DNA from 4 places in the Rhizobium sp. SAFR-030 genome. Region 1 is predicted to be linked to each of the others. Evidence: predicted binding sites of a transcription regulator. Region 1 holds the regulator's gene; each other region holds the start of a gene.

Region 1 (4,208 bases):
CCTGATGATGGCGATCATGCTGACTGCCGTGTTCTTCGACCGCCCGTCGATCAGCCTCCACAACATCGCCCTGGCGGCGCTGGTGATCATGATCCTGTCGCCCTCCGCCGTCCTCGGCCCGAGCTTCCAGATGTCGTTTGCCGCAACCGCGGCGCTCGTCGCCGGTTACGCAGGCTGGACGGCGCGGCGGGCACGGCAGGACCATGACACGCGACCGCTGGCCACGGGTTTGACTGCACGCGGCCTCACAAGCCTCTGGACGATGGTGAGCGGGACCTTCATCACCTCACTGATCGGCGGCCTGTCGACGGCGATCTTTTCGGTCAGCCACTTTCACCAGCTGACGGGATACGGGCTCGTCGCCAATCTGGCGGCGATGCCGGTGGTCTCGCTGGTCGTCATGCCCGCCGGCCTGCTCGGCATGCTGGCGATGCCTCTCGGTCTCGACAAGCCGTTCTTCGCCCTCATGGGCCTGGGCTCGGGCATGGTCATCGCCATTGCCACCGAGGTCGCCTCCTGGGGCGGAAACATGGTGGTTGGCCGCACGCCGCCGTGGTTCCTGCCGCTGACGACTGTCGGCCTGCTGCTGCTGGTGCTCCTGCGGACGCGCCTGGCGCTGCTCGGCCTCGTTCCTCTCGGCGCAGGTCTGCTGCTGGTCGGCATGGTCGAGCCATCGAAGAAGAACCCCGACCTGCTGATTTCAGAGGATGGCGCACTGGTGGCGGCGATAGACGGAACTAGCGCCAGCCTCAACCGGCCGCGCCCGCCAGCCTTCCTCTACCGGCAGTGGGAAAGCGCCCTGCAACTGGGCGAGATGAACAGCCCCGAGCGCCGAGACGCGCCTCCCGAGCCGGCGGCAAACCCCGTGCCGGCAGCGAAACAGCAGCCAGCGGGGCACCCTGTGCCCGCGGCAAACACCGAGCCGACGCCTGAGACGACGAAGAGCAACCCGACAGCCAGCCCCGACGCAACTGCGACGACCAACTAGATAGCCAAACCTGCCGCCGCCGCGAGGCCGCAACCGCTGACCCGCGAAGGACTGGCGTCCGCCCGGGCACTGATGCAGGACACATTCGCCGGCGCGCCTCCCGACCGGTTCGTCTGCCTCGGCCAGAAAATCTGTCTGCTGCGAAGCGCATCAGGCAATCGCATCGCCTGGGTCGATGACGCGCGCTATGCCGGGCCTGCCTGCGATACGGCGGACCTCGTCATCGCACCGCGCGCCCGTTTCGACACGTGCCGCTCGAACGCGCTGATGCTGAACGGCGCCAGCCTCAGACGAACAGGCGCCGTCGAGATCGATTTCGCCGCCAGCCGCGATCCGGAAAGCTGGCACCTGCACGCGGCGATGACCGGCATCCGGCGCCCGTGGACGCAGCATCGCGCCTACGACTGGCGCACGCGCAGCATGGACGAGCAGCTACCCGAGCGGTTGGCGCGGATGATCAGTGATAGCGGCGGATGAGGCCGACGAGCTTGCCCTGAACCTTGACGCGGTCTGCGGAAAAGATACGCGTCTCGTAAGCCGGGTTTGCAGCCTCCAGCGCGATGGAGGCACCCTTGCGGCGAAAACGCTTCAGCGTCGCTTCTTCGTCGTCGACCAGCGCCACGACGATATCGCCCGGGCTTGCCGTGCTGCCGTTGCGGATGACGACGGTATCGCCGTCGAGGATGCCGGCCTCGATCATCGAATCGCCCTTGACCTCGAGCGCGTAATGCTCGCCCGGCCCAAGCATCTCCATCGGCACGCTGATTTCGTGCGTGTTGTTCTGGATCGCCGAAATCGGCACGCCGGCAGCGATCCGTCCCATCACAGGGACGGAGGCGGAGGTCGCATCATTGGCGGGGATGGCGACGGGGCGGGCGGCCGAGGGTGCTTGCGTCTTGCCGAGACTTCCCTCGATGACGCTCGGCGAAAAGCCGCGGCGCGGCTGCGGTGCTGCGGAATAGGCTTCCGGCAGCTTGATCACTTCCAGCGCGCGAGCCCGGTTCGGCAGCCGGCGGATGAAACCGCGCTCTTCCAGCGCCGTGATCAGCCGGTGGATGCCCGACTTGGATGCCAGCTCGAGCGCGTCCTTCATCTCGTCGAAAGACGGCGGCACGCCTGATTCTTTCATCCGTTCGTGAATGAACAGAAGCAGTTCCTGCTGTTTGCGCGTGAGCATGGCGGCGACCCCCTGAAGGAAACAAATCCAGAACGAACACTATCTGTTCCACATGTGTTCCGCAAGTGCCTAAGATCCGGTGAACGCAGGCTCATCACGGATTTTCTGCTTCGACTTCGCCCTGATGCGCGGTAAAACGGACGGCAATCGAGGCTGGAGGCATGGAAGATGGACAGTGACAGGCCGCGCGCGATCGATCATCTGGTCTTGCCCATCGAATCGCTGCAGACCTCGCGGGAGCGGCTCGAGGCGCTCGGCTTCACCGTCGCCCGGCAGGCGGATCATCCCTTCGGCACATCGAATGCCTGCGTATTCCTGGCGGACGGCACCTATCTCGAGCCGCTCGTCATCCGCGACGCTTCTCTGGTCGGCGAGAGCGTGCGAGGCGGCAATGTCTTCACCGGACGCGACGCGCGGTTTCGCGGCGGCCGGCTGGAGGGCCTCTCGGCGATCGTCGTGTCGAGCACTGATGCTGCCGCCGATCACGAGCGCTTCCTGCGGGCGGGCATTTCAGCCGGCGACATGCTCGGTTTCTCGCGGCAGGCGTTGACCGCGGAAGGGGCACCCGTCACGGCAAGCTTCCAGCTGACCTTTGCCGATCTGGGAAGCGACCTGTTCTTCCTGTTCAGCTGCCAAAGGATCAACCCGTTGCCGGCCGATCGCTCGGTGCTGGAGCGGCACGAGAACGGTGTGGTGGCGTTGCGCGAGGTGTTGCTGCACGGTGCCGCACCCGATGATCTGGTCAAGCGCATCGAGACGGTGACGCACGCGGCTGGCTTCAGCGAAGCGGACGAGACGGCCTTCACGCTTGCCAATGCGCGCATTCGCCTCGTCGCCGGAGCGGAAACCGCGAGTGGAGCCGATAGGGCGGTGAAGGCGGCGGCGGTCGTCTTCCATGTCGCCGATCTGACGGTGACAGAGCTGTTGCTGGCTGATAATCACCTCCCATATGTGAGGACGCCGCACCGTATCACCGTGGCGCCGGCGCCCGGTCAGGGCGTTTCGTTCGTTTTCGAGGAGTAGATCATGGGCGTGAGCGCCAATGCAGAGGTTGCTGTCGGCGAGGGCTCGTCCCGCGTCATGTTTTCCAACAGTGGCCGGCTGTCGCTGATCTGCGGACCGTGCCAGATGGAAAGCCGCGACCATGCCTTCATGATGGCTGGCCGGATCAAGGAAATCTGCGATCGGCTCGATATTGGCCTTGTCTACAAGTCGTCCTTCGACAAGGCGAACCGCACGTCGCTGAACGGTCCGCGTGGCATCGGCATCGATGCGGCGATGGAGATCTTTGCCGACCTGAAGGCCGAATTCGGCTTTCCGGTGCTCACCGACATCCACACGGAAGAGCAGTGCGCCATCGTCTCGCAGACGGTCGATATCCTGCAGATCCCGGCGTTCCTCTGCCGCCAGACGGACCTTTTGGTGGCGGCGGCGAAGACAGGCCGGGTCATCAACGTCAAGAAGGGCCAGTTCCTGGCTCCTTGGGACATGAAGAACGTGCTCGCCAAGTTCACCGAAAGCGGCAATCCGAACGTGCTGCTCTGCGAACGCGGCGCGTCCTTCGGCTACAACACGCTGGTCTCCGACATGCGCTCGCTGCCGATCATGGCGTCGCTTGGCGCGCCGGTCATTTTCGATGCCACCCATTCGGTGCAGCAGCCGGGCGGGCAGGGCGGCTCCAGTGGCGGCCAGCGCGAGTTCGTCGAGACGCTTGCCCGTGCGGCGGTGGCCGTCGGCATCGCCGGCGTCTTCATCGAAACCCATGAAGATCCGGACAATGCGCCGTCCGACGGGCCCAACATGGTGCGCATCGAGAACCTCGAGCGCCTTCTCGAAACGCTGCTCGCCTTCGACGCCGTCGCCAAGCGCTGAGGCGGCGCTGTTCCGAGTTTGCCTGTCTCACATCGGGTGAGATGGGCGGTCTACGCAAGGTGGACGACGTCTTCTGTTGAACGGACGGACCTCCTCCCGCCCGCTTCTTTCAGTGGGCAAGAGATTGGGTGTGGGTGACGATAAAGATGTCTCTCAGGATCGATTTCCGGG
Region 2 (4,208 bases), 750 kb from region 1:
TCCCACTTGTCCGGCTGCCGGCAGCACCGGACAAACGACGTTCTCTTTCAAGGAAAATTTGATGTCAGTGACACTCTACGAGGTGAGCGTGCCGGTCTTCATCCGCGGCCTGGGCAACCTTTCCGCCATTCTGGAGAAGGGACGCGCCTTCGCCAAGGAGAGCGGGCTTGCCGACAGCGACCTGCTCGAAGCTCGGCTCTTTCCAGACATGGGCAACCTGATCGCGCAGATCCAGCGGGCCAGCGACACGGCAAAGTTTGCCCCAGTCCGGGTCGGCGAGGTCGAGAACCAGTCGATGCAGGATGACGAACAAAGCTTCGACGACCTGCAGGCGCGCATCGCCAAGACTATCGCTTTCCTCAAAGCCGTGCCCGCTGCATCGATGGACGGACGCGACGACGCGATCGTCGAGGTGAAGTCCGGCGGCGGCGTCCGCACCTTTACCGCCCGCGACTACGTGCTGGGCTTTGCCATCCCCAACTTCTTCTTCCACGTGACCACGGCCTACGCGCTGCTGCGCCACAAGGGTGTGCCGGTCGGCAAGATGGATTATCTGGGCCGTTCGTAACTGTGTCGAGGGAAGGCTTCGGCACCAGAATAACGTCCAACGACACCGTCTGACGGCGGCTGTCAGGAACTCCAGCGGGCGGCATCTGCCGCCCGATCGCCCCTCACCTGGCGATCTTCATCGCCATGCCGACCGAGCGCGGCGCGGTTTCCTCGAAGCCGAACTGGGCGTAGAGGCGATTGGCCGGCACGTCAGCGATCAGGCTGACATAGGCGGTGGCCGGCGCATTGTCCCGCAGGTATGCCACCAGCGCCGCCATGATCCGCTTGCCGAGCCCCTTGCCCTGGTGCTCCGGCAGAACCGCAATGTCGGTGACCTGGAAGAAGCAGCCGCCGTCACCGATGATGCGACCCATGCCGACGATACAGTCATCCTGGACAACGCGCACGCCAAACAGCGTGCCCTTCAGCCCGATGGCGGCGGCTTCCGCCGAAAACGGCGTGAGGCCGGACGCCTGGCGCAGGTGCAGGTAGTCGTCGAGCGGTGGGAAGCGGTCTTCGACATGATAGCCGCTGGTGTCCATGGCACTCCCCTCTTCCATAAATTTCACGCACGCCATCCGTTGGAATATTCGATCCGCTCGACGCCGGTAAACCTGGCAAGCCTTCCAAGCTCCGCATCGAGCTTTTCCAGGCGACCGGCGGAGGCGCGCACGCCTTTCTCCCACCAGATCCGCCTGACCTGCAGGACGCCCGCCTTGCGATCCGCCTTCATGTCGATCCGGCCGACCATCCGCGTGCCCTCGAGCAGCGGAAAGACATAGTAGCCGTATTGCCGCTTCGGCTCGGGCACGAAGACCTCGATCCGATAGTTGAAACCGAACAGCCGCTCGGCCCGGTCGCGGTCGCGCAGCAGCGGGTCGAAGGGGCTTAGAACCCGCAGCCTCGCCGGCGGCTCGGGCGGATCGATGAGCGTCGGCAGCTGCTCGGCAAAGCCATGCGACAGTCGCTGCCGGCCGTCGGCGGTGCCGAGCATCACGTCCTCGAGCTCGTCGCGGTGCTCCGCCAGCCAGGCCTTTGCCTCCAGTGGCGTCACCAGATCCCAGAATGCGGCGATCTCGCCGGACGTGGCAAAGCCTAGCCGCGTCAGCGCCGAGCGGCAGGCCCAGTCGACGAAGGCCGGATGATCGACTTCGGCCGCAAAATGATCGGGCGGGATCACCCGCTCCGCGAGGTCATAGACCTTCTGAAAATTGACGCGTCCGCTGATCGCTACCTTGCCGGTGTGCCACAGATATTCGAGCGCGGTCTTGGATGGATGCCAGTTCCACCAGCCACCCGACGTGTGGCCTTCCGCCTTGACTTCGCGCGCCATCACCGGACCACTGTCGCGGATGCGCTGGTGGGTGTCCTCGAAGGCGGAATCGTAGCCCTCCCCCTGCCAGCGGCACCAGTTGGCACGGATCCTCTCCTCGCGGCGGAGAAAGCGATGCTTCCAATAGGGAAAGAAGGCCGACGGGATGATCGCCGCGTCATGGGTCCAGTGCTCGAAGAGCAGCCGGTCCTTTTCGAGCAGCGCCGTCAGGTCCTCGCGGCGGTAGGTCTGGTTGCGTGAGAACAGGATCTGGTGGTGCGCCCGCTCGACCGTCTGAATGCTGTCGATCTGGACGAAGCCGAGCTCCTCGATCAGCTCGTACAGTCCCTGCCGGCCGAGCTGCCGGTTCGGCGGGCGCGACAGCCCCTGCCGCTCAAGGAAGATCTTTCGCGCTTGGGTGTTGTCGATCAGAATCGTCATGCGGCAAGGCTAGCCGACGTTCGCCGTTTGTTCAACGGCAAACCTCCGGCCGTCACGATGCGCGCAGAGGGGGCGCCCTCCTGAGGAATTCTGCGCATCCTTGCCCTCCCCGCCGACCGGGTCTATAGAGGCGGCACGTCCAGGGGGCTTTACCAACCGTGTACATCATCTTCGACAGAGCGGAACTGCGCTACGGCGAACGGATCGCGCTGAAGCCGCTCAGCCTGGAACTCTCAGAGGCGCGTATCGGCGTCATCGGCCTTAACGGTTCCGGCAAGACGAGCTTTGCGCGGCTTGTGAACGGGCTTGCCAAGCCGACCGCCGGACGCGTGACGCTCGACGGGCTGAACACCGTCGCCGATGCCAAACCGGTGATGGCGGCGACCGGCTTCATCTTCCAGAACCCGGGCAATCAGATCATCCTGCCGATCGTCCGCGACGACATCGCGCTCGGACCGAAAAGCCGCGGCCTGAAGGGCGCGCCACTCGATGCGGCTGTCGATGCGGTGTTGCACCGGTTCGGCATTTCCGAGATCGCCGCGCGACGGCCGCACGAGCTTTCCGGCGGCCAGTTGCAGCTCGCAGCGCTTGCCGCCGTCGTCGTCAACCGGCCGCAGTTGATCCTGTTCGACGAGCCGACGAACCAGCTCGACCTGAAGAACCGCAGCTTGGTGAAGGCGGCCATCGACAGCCTCGAAGAGCAGGCGATCGTCATCAGCCACGACCTCGACCTGGTGCGCGATTTCGCCCGCGTGCTGGTCTTCCACGAGGGGAGGCTTGCCTTCGACGGACCAGGCGAAACAGCGATTGTCCGATACCGCGAGATCGCCGGATGCTGACCAGCCTCGACATCGACGGTAATACCTGGCTGCACCGGCTGCCGGTCCGTCTGAAGCTTGCGGCGCTGCTGGTCATCAGCATCGGCCTGTTCCTCGTCGAACGGCCGCTTCCACTGGGGATCGCCGCCGGTCTCGGCGCGATTGTGTACGTCCGGCTGGGCATGCGCCCGGGCGAGGCCTTCCGGCGGATCCGCCCGGTGCTGTTCACCATCGCCATCCTTGGCCTCTTCAACCTGGTCTTCCTGCCGGCCGCCGAGGCGCTGGCAAGCGTGCTGCGGCTGGTCGCCCTGCTGCTTGTCGCGGCAAGCGTCACTGCAACGACGACGATCGCCGCCTTCATCGACACGCTGACGGCTCTTGCCCGGCCCCTGGAGCGCCTCGGCCTGCTGAAGGCCGCCGATGTGGGCCTTGCCTTCGGCCTGGTGATGCGCTTCGTGCCGGAAATCCACCTCCGCTACGCCCGCCTCAAGGAGGCGCACCAGGCGCGCGGCGTGCCCGTGCGGCTGCACCGGCTGCTGGGGCCGCTGATCATCTCGGTGCTCAAGGATGCCGACGCCATTGCCGAGGCGATTGACGCACGCGGCATTCGTGGTCAGTAAGATGACCGAAGTTCAGTCGCAAGGATCCAACTCAATGACCACCAAGGACCTCGTCTTGTCGGCCCTGTTCACGGCGATCATCGTCGTGCTCGGCCTGATCCCGCCCGTCACGCTCGGCTTCATTCCCGTGCCGATCACCGCCCAGTCGATGGGCGTGATGCTGGCAGGCTGCATCATCGGCGCACGGCGCGGCGCTCTCGCCTACGTGCTGCTGGTTGTTCTGGTGGCGATCGGCCTGCCGGTGCTGTCGGGCGGCCGCGGCGGGCTCGGCGTGCTGATGGGGCCGACGGCCGGCTACATCCTCGGCTGGATCATCGGCACCTTCGTCACCGGCCTCATCGCCGAGCGCCTGGTGCGCGAAAACCAGTCGGCAGCGCGGCAGGTGGCCGGCTTTCTTGCCGCAAGCCTGATCGGCGGCGTGGTCGTCGTCTATGCCATCGGCATTCCGTGGGTTTCGTTCGCTGCCGG
Region 3 (4,208 bases), on a different contig from region 1:
CTTCGCCGATATAGGCGGAAACGCCGGTCCGGCGGGCGAGCGCGATCATCTCCGTCACGAGGCCCTGCCGCACCGTGTCGTGGATCTGCGAAAGGCGGACGCTCGAAACGTTCACGCCGCGCTCCGACAAGGCCTGAACCGTCAGTTCCGAGACGATGCGCGGATTGGGATGGTTCACGTCGAGATGATCCTCCAGGGCCGGTTCTCCGGCCGTGACAGTCCCAGCACCCGTCACCGATGTGATGACCAGCGGTCGGCTCGATCCCTCGACTGCCGAGCCCAGCGTCTCGATGACCAGCCGGTCGCGGGCGCAGTTTGCCGCATAGTTGGAAAAATCGTGGTCGAAGGCGGTATGGATGATCCCGTCGCATGCGGCGGCGCCGCGATGCAGGCTGTCGAGATCGTCGATATCGCCGTAATGAGGCTCCGCGCCGGCGGCCTCCAGTGCGGCGGCTCCCCGTTCAGAGCGCGTCATGCCGAGAACCTGATGGCCGGCACCAAGAAGTTCCGGGATGATGTGGGAGCCGATGAACCCGGTCGCGCCGGTTAGAAACACACGCATGATCTTCTCCTAGTTGCTTCGCGGCGTTTCTAGGCCTAGGGTTTATCCTGTTAAAGTAGTGAGCTTATCCTGGTATAACAGCTAACAGGATCCGTGATGTTGAAAGAAGCAGACAATCCGCTCGGCCGGTACCTGCGCGACCTGCGCGGCCGTCTGGATCCGGCGAGTTTCGGGTTTTCATCCAGTCGCCGGCGCACGCCGGGTCTGCGGCGCGAGGAAGTGGCGCAGCGTGCCAATATCAGCGCCACCTGGTACACCTGGCTGGAACAGGGGCGCGGCGGGGCGCCGTCCGCCGACGTTCTGAACCGCATCGCCCGGGGGCTGATGCTGACCGAGCCGGAGCGCGAGCATCTGTTCATGCTGAGCCTCGGCCATCCGCCGCAGGTCAAATACAAGGCACCGACCGGCGTGACGCCCCGTCTTCAGCGGCTGATCGATGCGCTGGAGGTGAGCCCGGCGCTGGTGAAGACGGCAACCTGGGACGTGCTGGCCTGGAACCGCGCCGCCGCCGTCATCCTGACGGATTACGGCAAGCTGCCGCCCGGCGAGCGCAATATTCTGCGGCAGGTTTTCTGCAACCCGTCCATCCGCGATAAACAGCTCGACTGGGATGGCGTGGCAAGCTTCGTCGTTGGTGCATTCAGGGCCGATGCGGCGCGTGCCGGTGCCTCGTCGGAAGTTCGGCAGCTGGTGGATGAACTCTGCAGCCGGAGCCCGGATTTCGCGGCACTGTGGAACGACAACACGGTCAACAGCTATGGAGAAGGCACCAAGCGCATCCGTCATTCGGTCCTGGGGCCGATCGAACTGGAATATTCGAGCTTCGCCATCGATGGCCGTCCTGATCTCGGAATGATCGTCTACAATCCGGCAACCGATGCCGAAGCCGAACGCTTCCGCGCGCTCATCAACGCCACGCCTTGAATGCCGGCTTGATGCCCGGCGCGCATTGACTGGCTGTGGGGTCAGTCTCCGGTGCGGTCGGTGGCCTCTTCGGCGCTTTCCTCAATGCGCTCCATGTCGTCGTCGCTGAGGCCGAAATGGTGGCCGATCTCGTGGATCAGCACATGGGTGATGATATCGCCCAGCGTCTCGTCGTTCTCGGCCCAGTAATCGAGGATCGGCCGGCGGTAGAGCCGGATACGGTTGGGCAGTTCACCGGTTTCCACAGTGAAACGTTCGGAAATACCGCGGCCTTCGAACAGGCCGAGAAGATCGAAGGGGGTCTCGAGCGCCATGTCCTCGAAGATGTCGTCGTCCGGAAAATCCTCGATTTCGATGGTGAGATTGCCGGTCAGTGCACGGAATTCCTCCGGCAATGAGCCATAGGCCTCGATCGCCAGCGATTCGAACGTGCTGATGGTCGGGGCGTGGCGATCCCGCCAATCATCGGTCTGGTCGGCACGGGCCATGTCTGCTCCTTTTTCCTGACCATATAAGGTTTTCGGCAAAAATTTTCGAGTGCGGATTCAAGCCTCCGGCGCGCGCTCACAAGAATCGGGTGGCCGTCCCTGTTGACTCTTTCGGGAAGCTCGGGAATCTATAAGAACATAAAGTGAACATCGAGTGGAGCTGACGTCATGGCACGATCTGCCTTGGCGCAGGAGACTGTTTTTGCCCTGCGCGAAACGATTGCCCGTCTGGAAGGCAAACCGCTTCCTGCCCTGGCTGCCGCGCAGGCGCAAGCGCTGGAAGCAAAGGACCGCGATCAGCAGGCCTTGCTGCCACTGGGGGTGGAGCCGCTCGATGCGGCGCTCGACGGCGGACTGCCGCTCGACGGCATCACCGAGATCCGCAGCCCGGGGTTCCGCAATGCCGGCTCGGCCAGCGGCTTCGTCCTGGCACTGGCCGCCCGCATCCATAAGGCTTCGCCGGGCGAGCCACTTCCGGTGCTGTGGATCGCCGACAGGGTGGCGCATCTGGAAGCGGGGCTTGCCTATCCGGTCGGGCTGAAGGGGTTCGGGCTCGATATCCGGCGTTTCTACCATGCGCTGCCGGGCCGGCTGGAGGATGCGCTGTGGCTGGCGGAGGCGGCCCTTGCCAGCGGCGTCTTTTCCTCGACCCTTCTCGAAATCCGCGGCAATCCGAAGGCTTTCGGCCTGACGGAAAGCCGGCGGCTCAGCTTAAGGGCAAAGGCGGCGGGGCGGCCGCTTCTGCTTTTGAGACATGCCGGCGAGGAAGAGGCGTCCAGCGCGCTCTTCCGGTTCCTCGTCGAGCCGGCAATCTCGTCCGAACGACGTCTTCCCGATGGATCCATGCTCGGCGGCAGCATCGGCTCCTCGGTCTTCCGTCTGACTTTGGAGAAGAGCCGCAATCCGGCTCCGCTCTCCCTGCATCTGGAGTGGAATTCCCATGACCGCCAATTTTTCATCGCCGATCGCCCAGACCACGCTCAGTCTGCGCGGCAGCCGGCAGCGCATCCTGGCGCTGTTCTTTCCGCGGCTGTCGACGGACCGGATCCTGCGGCGGCGATGGGGTCTATCCTGGCGTTCGACCGGGCGTCCTGACGACGCTCCCTTCGTCTGCGCCGGGCGCCGCGATAATGCCATGCGCCTTACAGCGCTGGATGCCGAGGCGGAGGCGATCGGCCTCAAATGCGGGCAGGGACTGGCGGAGGCACGGGCGATGTGCCCGAACGTCATCGTCGTGGAAGAGGATCAGGCGGCCGATCGACGGTTTCTGGAGGCGCTGGCCGACTGGTGCGACCGTTTCACGCCGCTGGTGGCGCTGGAAGGCCGCGACGGATTGTTTCTCGATATCACCGGCTGTGCCCATCTGTTTGGCGGCGAGGCGGAGCTTTTGGAGGAAATCCGTGCCCGCCTGACGCAGATGGGTCTCGAGGTGCGCGGCGTGATCTCCGGCTCGCCCGGCCTGTCTTCGGCGGTGGCACGTTTCGACGGCAGCCGCATCATCGACGACGAGGCGCGCGAAAGCGTGCTGGCACCGCTGCCGGTCGCCGCGCTCAGGATCGAGGAGAGCGTCGTGCAGTCGCTGCGCAAGGTCGGGCTGAAGCAGGTGGGTGACCTCCTGGAGGCGCCGCGTGCGCCGCTTGCCCGCCGCTTCGGGCCACATTTGCTGCTGCGGCTCGATCAGGCCACCGGTGCCGACGAGGAGGCGATCTCGCCGCGCCGGGCCGTGGCGGCGCTGTCGGCGGAGCGCAAGCTCGCCGAGCCGATCCAGGCGGAAGAGGATATTCTGGGGCTCGCCGAACAGGTGGCGGAGGCCCTGAAGCCGAGCCTTGAGGCGCGCGGCGCCGGCGGGCGGGTGTTCGAACTGGTGCTGTTCCGGGTCGACGGGAAGGTCTTTCGCATCGGGGCCGGTGCCTCGCGGCCGTTGCGCGATGCCGGGCGGATCGCCCGCCTGTTCGCCGAACGGCTGAAGGCGCTGCACGACGATCTGGAGGCCGGCTTCGGCTTCGAGATCCTGCGGCTCAACGTCCTGCGCGACGAACCCTTCGAGACGCTGCAGGGCGATTTTACCGGCGATGACCGAAAGCATCTGTCGCTGAGCGATTTCGTCGACCAGGTGTCGGCCCGTCTGGGGCCGGACTGCCTGCAGACCTATCAGCTGCGCGAAAGCCATATTCCCGAGCGGGCGGTGCTTGCGATGCCGGCGCTCGATCATGTCACCGAGCGCCGGCGCATGC
Region 4 (4,208 bases), on a different contig from region 1:
GCCGCCGTAGCCACTGTCAGAGGCGGCCACGTCGACATGGGCCGGCGGCAGTTCGTCGAGGAAACGTGACGGCATGGTCGACTGCCAGAGGCCGTGGATGCGGCGGTTGGAGACGAACCAGATGTGGCAACGATGCTTTGCGCGGGTGATGCCGACATAGGCGAGGCGCCGCTCTTCCTCCAGCCCTGAGCGACCGCCCTCATCGAGCGCCCGCTGGTGGGGGAACAGGCCTTCCTCCCAGCCGGGCAGGAAGACGGTGTCGAATTCCAGACCCTTGGCCGAATGCAGCGTCATGATCGAGACCGCATCCATTTCCTCGTTCTGCTCGGCGTCCATCACCAGTGAAACGTGCTCAAGGAAGCCGCGCAGGCTCTCGAAGCTCTCCATCGAGCGGACGAGTTCCTTCAGGTTGTCGAGCCGGCCCGGCGCTTCCGCCGACTTGTCGTTCTTCCACATGTCGGTATAGCCCGACTCTTCGAGGATCTGCTCGGCAAGCTCGGTATGTGTCGTGGATTCAAGCCGTTCGCTCCAGCGCCTGAAATTCTGAATCACGTCGAACAGCGCCTTGCGGGCCTTCGGCTTGACCTCGTCCGTCTCGATAAGGTCGCTGGCGGCAGCCAGCATCGGCACGTCGCGGGCACGGGCATAGTCGTGCAGCGTGCGGATGGTGGTGTCGCCGAGGCCGCGCTTCGGGGTGTTGACGATGCGCTCGAAAGCGAGGTCGTCGGCCGGCTGGCAAACGAGCCGGAAGTAGGCCATCGCGTCGCGGATCTCGAGGCGCTCGTAGAAACGCGGGCCGCCGACCACCCGGTAGTTGAGGCCGAGCGTGACGAAGCGGTCTTCGAACTCGCGCATCTGGAACGAGGCGCGCACGAGGATGGCCATGTCGTTGAGCTTGTGCTTGACGCCATTGCCGTCACCGCGCTGCAGCCGCTCGATTTCTTCGCCGACGGCGCGGGCTTCTTCTTCCGAATCCCAGGCGGCGTGGACGATGACCTTTTCGTCGTCCGGATCGGTGCGGTCGGTGAACAGCGTCTTGCCGAGGCGCCCTTCGTTATGGGCGATCAGATGCCCGGCGGCGCCGAGGATATGCTCGGTGGAGCGGTAGTTGCGCTCCAGCTTGATGACGCGGGCGCCCTGAAAATCCTTCTCGAAGCGCAGGATGTTGTCAACCTCGGCGCCGCGCCAGCCGTAGATCGACTGGTCGTCGTCGCCGACGCAGCAGACGTTCTGCGCGACGTCCTTAGGACGCTGGGCCAGCAGCCGCAGCCACATGTACTGGGCGGTGTTGGTATCCTGGTACTCGTCGACGAGGATGTAGCGGAAGCGCTGGTGATAATCCTTCAGCACGTCCGGATGGCGACGGAAAAGGTCGATCGGATGCAGCAGCAGGTCGCCGAAATCGCAGGCGTTCAGCGTCTTCAGGCGCGCCTGGTAGGCGGCGTAGAGCTCGCGGCCCTTGCCGTTGGCAAAGGCGCGCGCATCGCCTTCCGGAATATCCTTCGGCGTCAGCCCCTTGTTCTTCCAGCCGTCGATCATGCCGGCGAACTGGCGGGCCGGCCAGCGCTTGTCGTCCAGGCCCTCGGCCTGGATCAACTGCTTGATCAGGCGGATCACGTCGTCGGTATCGAGAATGGTGAAATCCGACCGAAGACCGACAAGCTCGGCGTGGCGGCGCAGAAGCTTGACGCCGATCGAGTGGAAGGTGCCGAGCCAGGGCATGCCCTCGACAGCGCCGCCGACCAGAACGCCGATGCGCTCCTTCATCTCGCGCGCCGCCTTGTTGGTGAAGGTGACGGCAAGGATCTGGCTGGGATAGGCGCGGTTGGTCGCCAGGATATGGGCGATCCGGGTGGTCAGCACGCGCGTCTTGCCCGTGCCGGCACCGGCCAGCACGAGCACCGGCCCGTCGACGGTCTCGACCGCTTCGCGCTGTTCCGGATTGAGGCCCGAGAGATAGTCGCCGGCGCTCTTCTGGTCGCGCGCCGCCATCGCCCGTGCCGCGATGCCAAGCCCTGCGGGGTGAGGCGGCGCGGACTGGGCCTGCACCTGGCCGGATTTCTGCCGGGGCGTGTGATCCGGTTCCTCGTCGAAGAACGGAATGTCGTCGAAACTGTTCGTCATGCGGCCAATCTAATGATTCCGGTAGAACAAGGCCATAGTTGATGTTCTGGTTTTATTCCAGATCCGGCCTTTCCCGCAGCAAAAACCGGGAACCGGCAATGCAGCTGCCGCTTTGTTCGGCACCGACAACAGGCCGATGCGCTTGCTTTCGCCGCAACGTTACAATTCGGCAAGGTTGGCAATCCAATGTTGCCTCTCCATTCGTAACACAGGATACTTGGGACACGTGTCGTTCCCCCCAATCGGAGTTGTGAATGCGAATCTGGAAGCAGTTGCTGCTCAGCCTGGCAGTGTTGATGGCCGGTGTCTTCGTCTGGCTGCTGATCAGCCCGAGCGCCGGTGCGACCCTGGTTCGCTTCGGTGTTCCGCAGCAACTGGTGGCGCTGGTGCATGCTCCAGCGCCGGCCGCCGAAGCGCCGGCCGGACAGGGCGCCGGCCGCGGCAGCCAGTCCGCAGGACAGGGTGGTGGCCAGGGCGGCAGCGGACGCGGCACGCTCGTCGTCGCCGTGCCTGTGGTGACCGGCACCGTCAACGACCGGCTGTCGGCCATCGGCAGCGGCGAGGCGATCCAGTCGGTCGTCGTCATGCCGCAGTCAGCCGGGACGATCGAAGAGATCCGCGTGGCGGCCGGCCAGGCCGTGAAGAAGGGCGATGTGCTGGCCCGTCTCGATGACGAGGAACAGCTCATCGAGCGCGACAAGGCGCAGGTCACCTTGAGCAGCGCGGTCGAGAAGTCTAACTCCTACAAGAACCTGCAGTCGATGCCGCGGCTCGATGTGCTCGATGCGCAGATCGCCGAGAAGTCGGCACGCCTGGCGCTCAGCACCGCCGAGTTCAACCTGCGCCGCCGCGACATCGTCGCGCCGATCGACGGCATCGCCGGCATCGTCGCGGTCAATGTCGGCGACAACGTAACGACGCAGACGACCGTGGTGATGCTGGACGACCGGTCGCAGATCCTCGTCGACTTCTGGGCGCCTGAGCGCTTCGTCACGTCGCTGCGTCCGGGCATGCCGGTGGAGGCGACATCGGTCGGGCGGGCCGGGGAGATGTTCAGCGGCACGATCGAATCGATCGACAACCGCGTCGATGCTGCCAGCCGGACCATCCGCGTGCGGGCCCGCATTGCCAACGACAGAGACCTTTTGCGCGCCGGCATGTCGTTCAGCGTCGCCATGCGCTTTCCCGGCGATAGCTATCCGGCAGTCGATCCGCTGTCGGTCCAGTGGGATGCCGACGGCTCCTATGTCTGGCAGGTGGTCGACAACAAGGCGAAGAAGGTGCGCGTCAATATCGTTCAGCGCAATCCAGACACGGTGCTCGTCGATGCGGACCTGCACGACAAGGATCTGGTCGTGACCGAAGGCCTTCAGCGTGTGCGTGAAGGCCAGCCGGTGCGCATCCAGGGCGCGACGCAGCAGGTGGCGGAGGCTGAGCGGACATGAGCGATACGACGGACACGACGCCCGACGCAGCCAAATCGACCTTCACCGCGCTTTTCGTCCGCCGACCGATCCTGGCGGCCGTGATCAACACGCTTCTGGTGGTGGCCGGTCTTGCCGCCTTCGTCGGCGTCGAGGTGCGGGAGCTTCCCGACGTCGATCAGCCGGTGATCACCGTGCGGACTACCTATGACGGCGCCGCTCCGCAGACCGTCGACCAGGAACTGACGCAGGTGATCGAGGGCGCGGTGGCGCGGGTCAGCGGCCTGAAGACGCTGTCGTCGGAATCGCAGTTCGGCTCCAGCCGCGTGACGATGGAATTCAGCGACACGGTCGATCTTGCGGTTGCCGCCAACGATGTGCGCGATGCCATCGGCCGGGTGTCCAACCAGATCCCCGACAATGCCGACGAGCCGCGCATTATCAAGGCCGACTCGGATTCGCAGCCGATCATGCGGCTAGCGGTGACATCCTCGACGCTGTCGATGGAAGACCTGACGCTCTTGGTCGACAACGAGATCACCGACCGGCTGGCGGCCGTCGAGGGCGTTGCCGACGTCGAGCTCTACGGTGACCAGGAAAAAATTTTCCGGGTCGACATCAATCAGGGGGCGCTGGCCAGCCGCGGCCTGACGGTGGCCA

The links. Region 1 encodes LexA, which represses DNA repair genes until DNA is damaged. Its sites were predicted from a motif close to TGTTCNNNNTGTGTTCNG; they were not measured.
Region 2: ACR65N_RS04210 (energy-coupling factor ABC transporter ATP-binding protein) is a predicted target of LexA. The motif match lies at 2,320-2,337, and genes of this name have one in related genera.
Region 3: ACR65N_RS20765 (ImuA family protein) is a predicted target of LexA. The motif match lies at 2,107-2,124, and genes of this name have one in related genera.
Region 4: ACR65N_RS10965 (ATP-dependent helicase) is a predicted target of LexA. The motif match lies at 2,167-2,184, and genes of this name have one in related genera.

What each region holds. Positions count from the first base shown of each region.
Region 1 is NZ_JBPFDO010000001.1:50,394-54,601, reverse strand. It holds gene ACR65N_RS00290 (ComEC/Rec2 family competence protein) at 1-988, shown strand, start outside; gene ACR65N_RS00285 (hypothetical protein) at 1,061-1,465, shown strand; gene lexA (transcriptional repressor LexA) at 1,446-2,165, opposite strand; gene ACR65N_RS00275 (VOC family protein) at 2,334-3,188, shown strand; gene kdsA (3-deoxy-8-phosphooctulonate synthase) at 3,192-4,037, shown strand.
Region 2 is NZ_JBPFDO010000001.1:801,371-805,578, forward strand. It holds gene ACR65N_RS04195 (DUF1993 domain-containing protein) at 62-568, shown strand; gene ACR65N_RS04200 (GNAT family N-acetyltransferase) at 672-1,091, opposite strand; gene ACR65N_RS04205 (winged helix-turn-helix domain-containing protein) at 1,115-2,302, opposite strand; gene ACR65N_RS04210 (energy-coupling factor ABC transporter ATP-binding protein) at 2,461-3,141, shown strand; gene ACR65N_RS04215 (energy-coupling factor transporter transmembrane component T family protein) at 3,135-3,740, shown strand; gene ACR65N_RS04220 (biotin transporter BioY) at 3,775-4,208, shown strand, end outside.
Region 3 is NZ_JBPFDO010000007.1:207,566-211,773, forward strand. It holds gene ACR65N_RS20750 (SDR family oxidoreductase) at 1-562, opposite strand, end outside; gene ACR65N_RS20755 (helix-turn-helix transcriptional regulator) at 659-1,486, shown strand; gene ACR65N_RS20760 (metallopeptidase family protein) at 1,528-1,974, opposite strand; gene ACR65N_RS20765 (ImuA family protein) at 2,143-3,069, shown strand; gene ACR65N_RS20770 (Y-family DNA polymerase) at 3,023-4,208, shown strand, end outside.
Region 4 is NZ_JBPFDO010000003.1:297,106-301,313, forward strand. It holds gene ACR65N_RS10965 (ATP-dependent helicase) at 1-2,124, opposite strand, end outside; gene ACR65N_RS10970 (efflux RND transporter periplasmic adaptor subunit) at 2,379-3,569, shown strand; gene ACR65N_RS10975 (efflux RND transporter permease subunit) at 3,566-4,208, shown strand, end outside.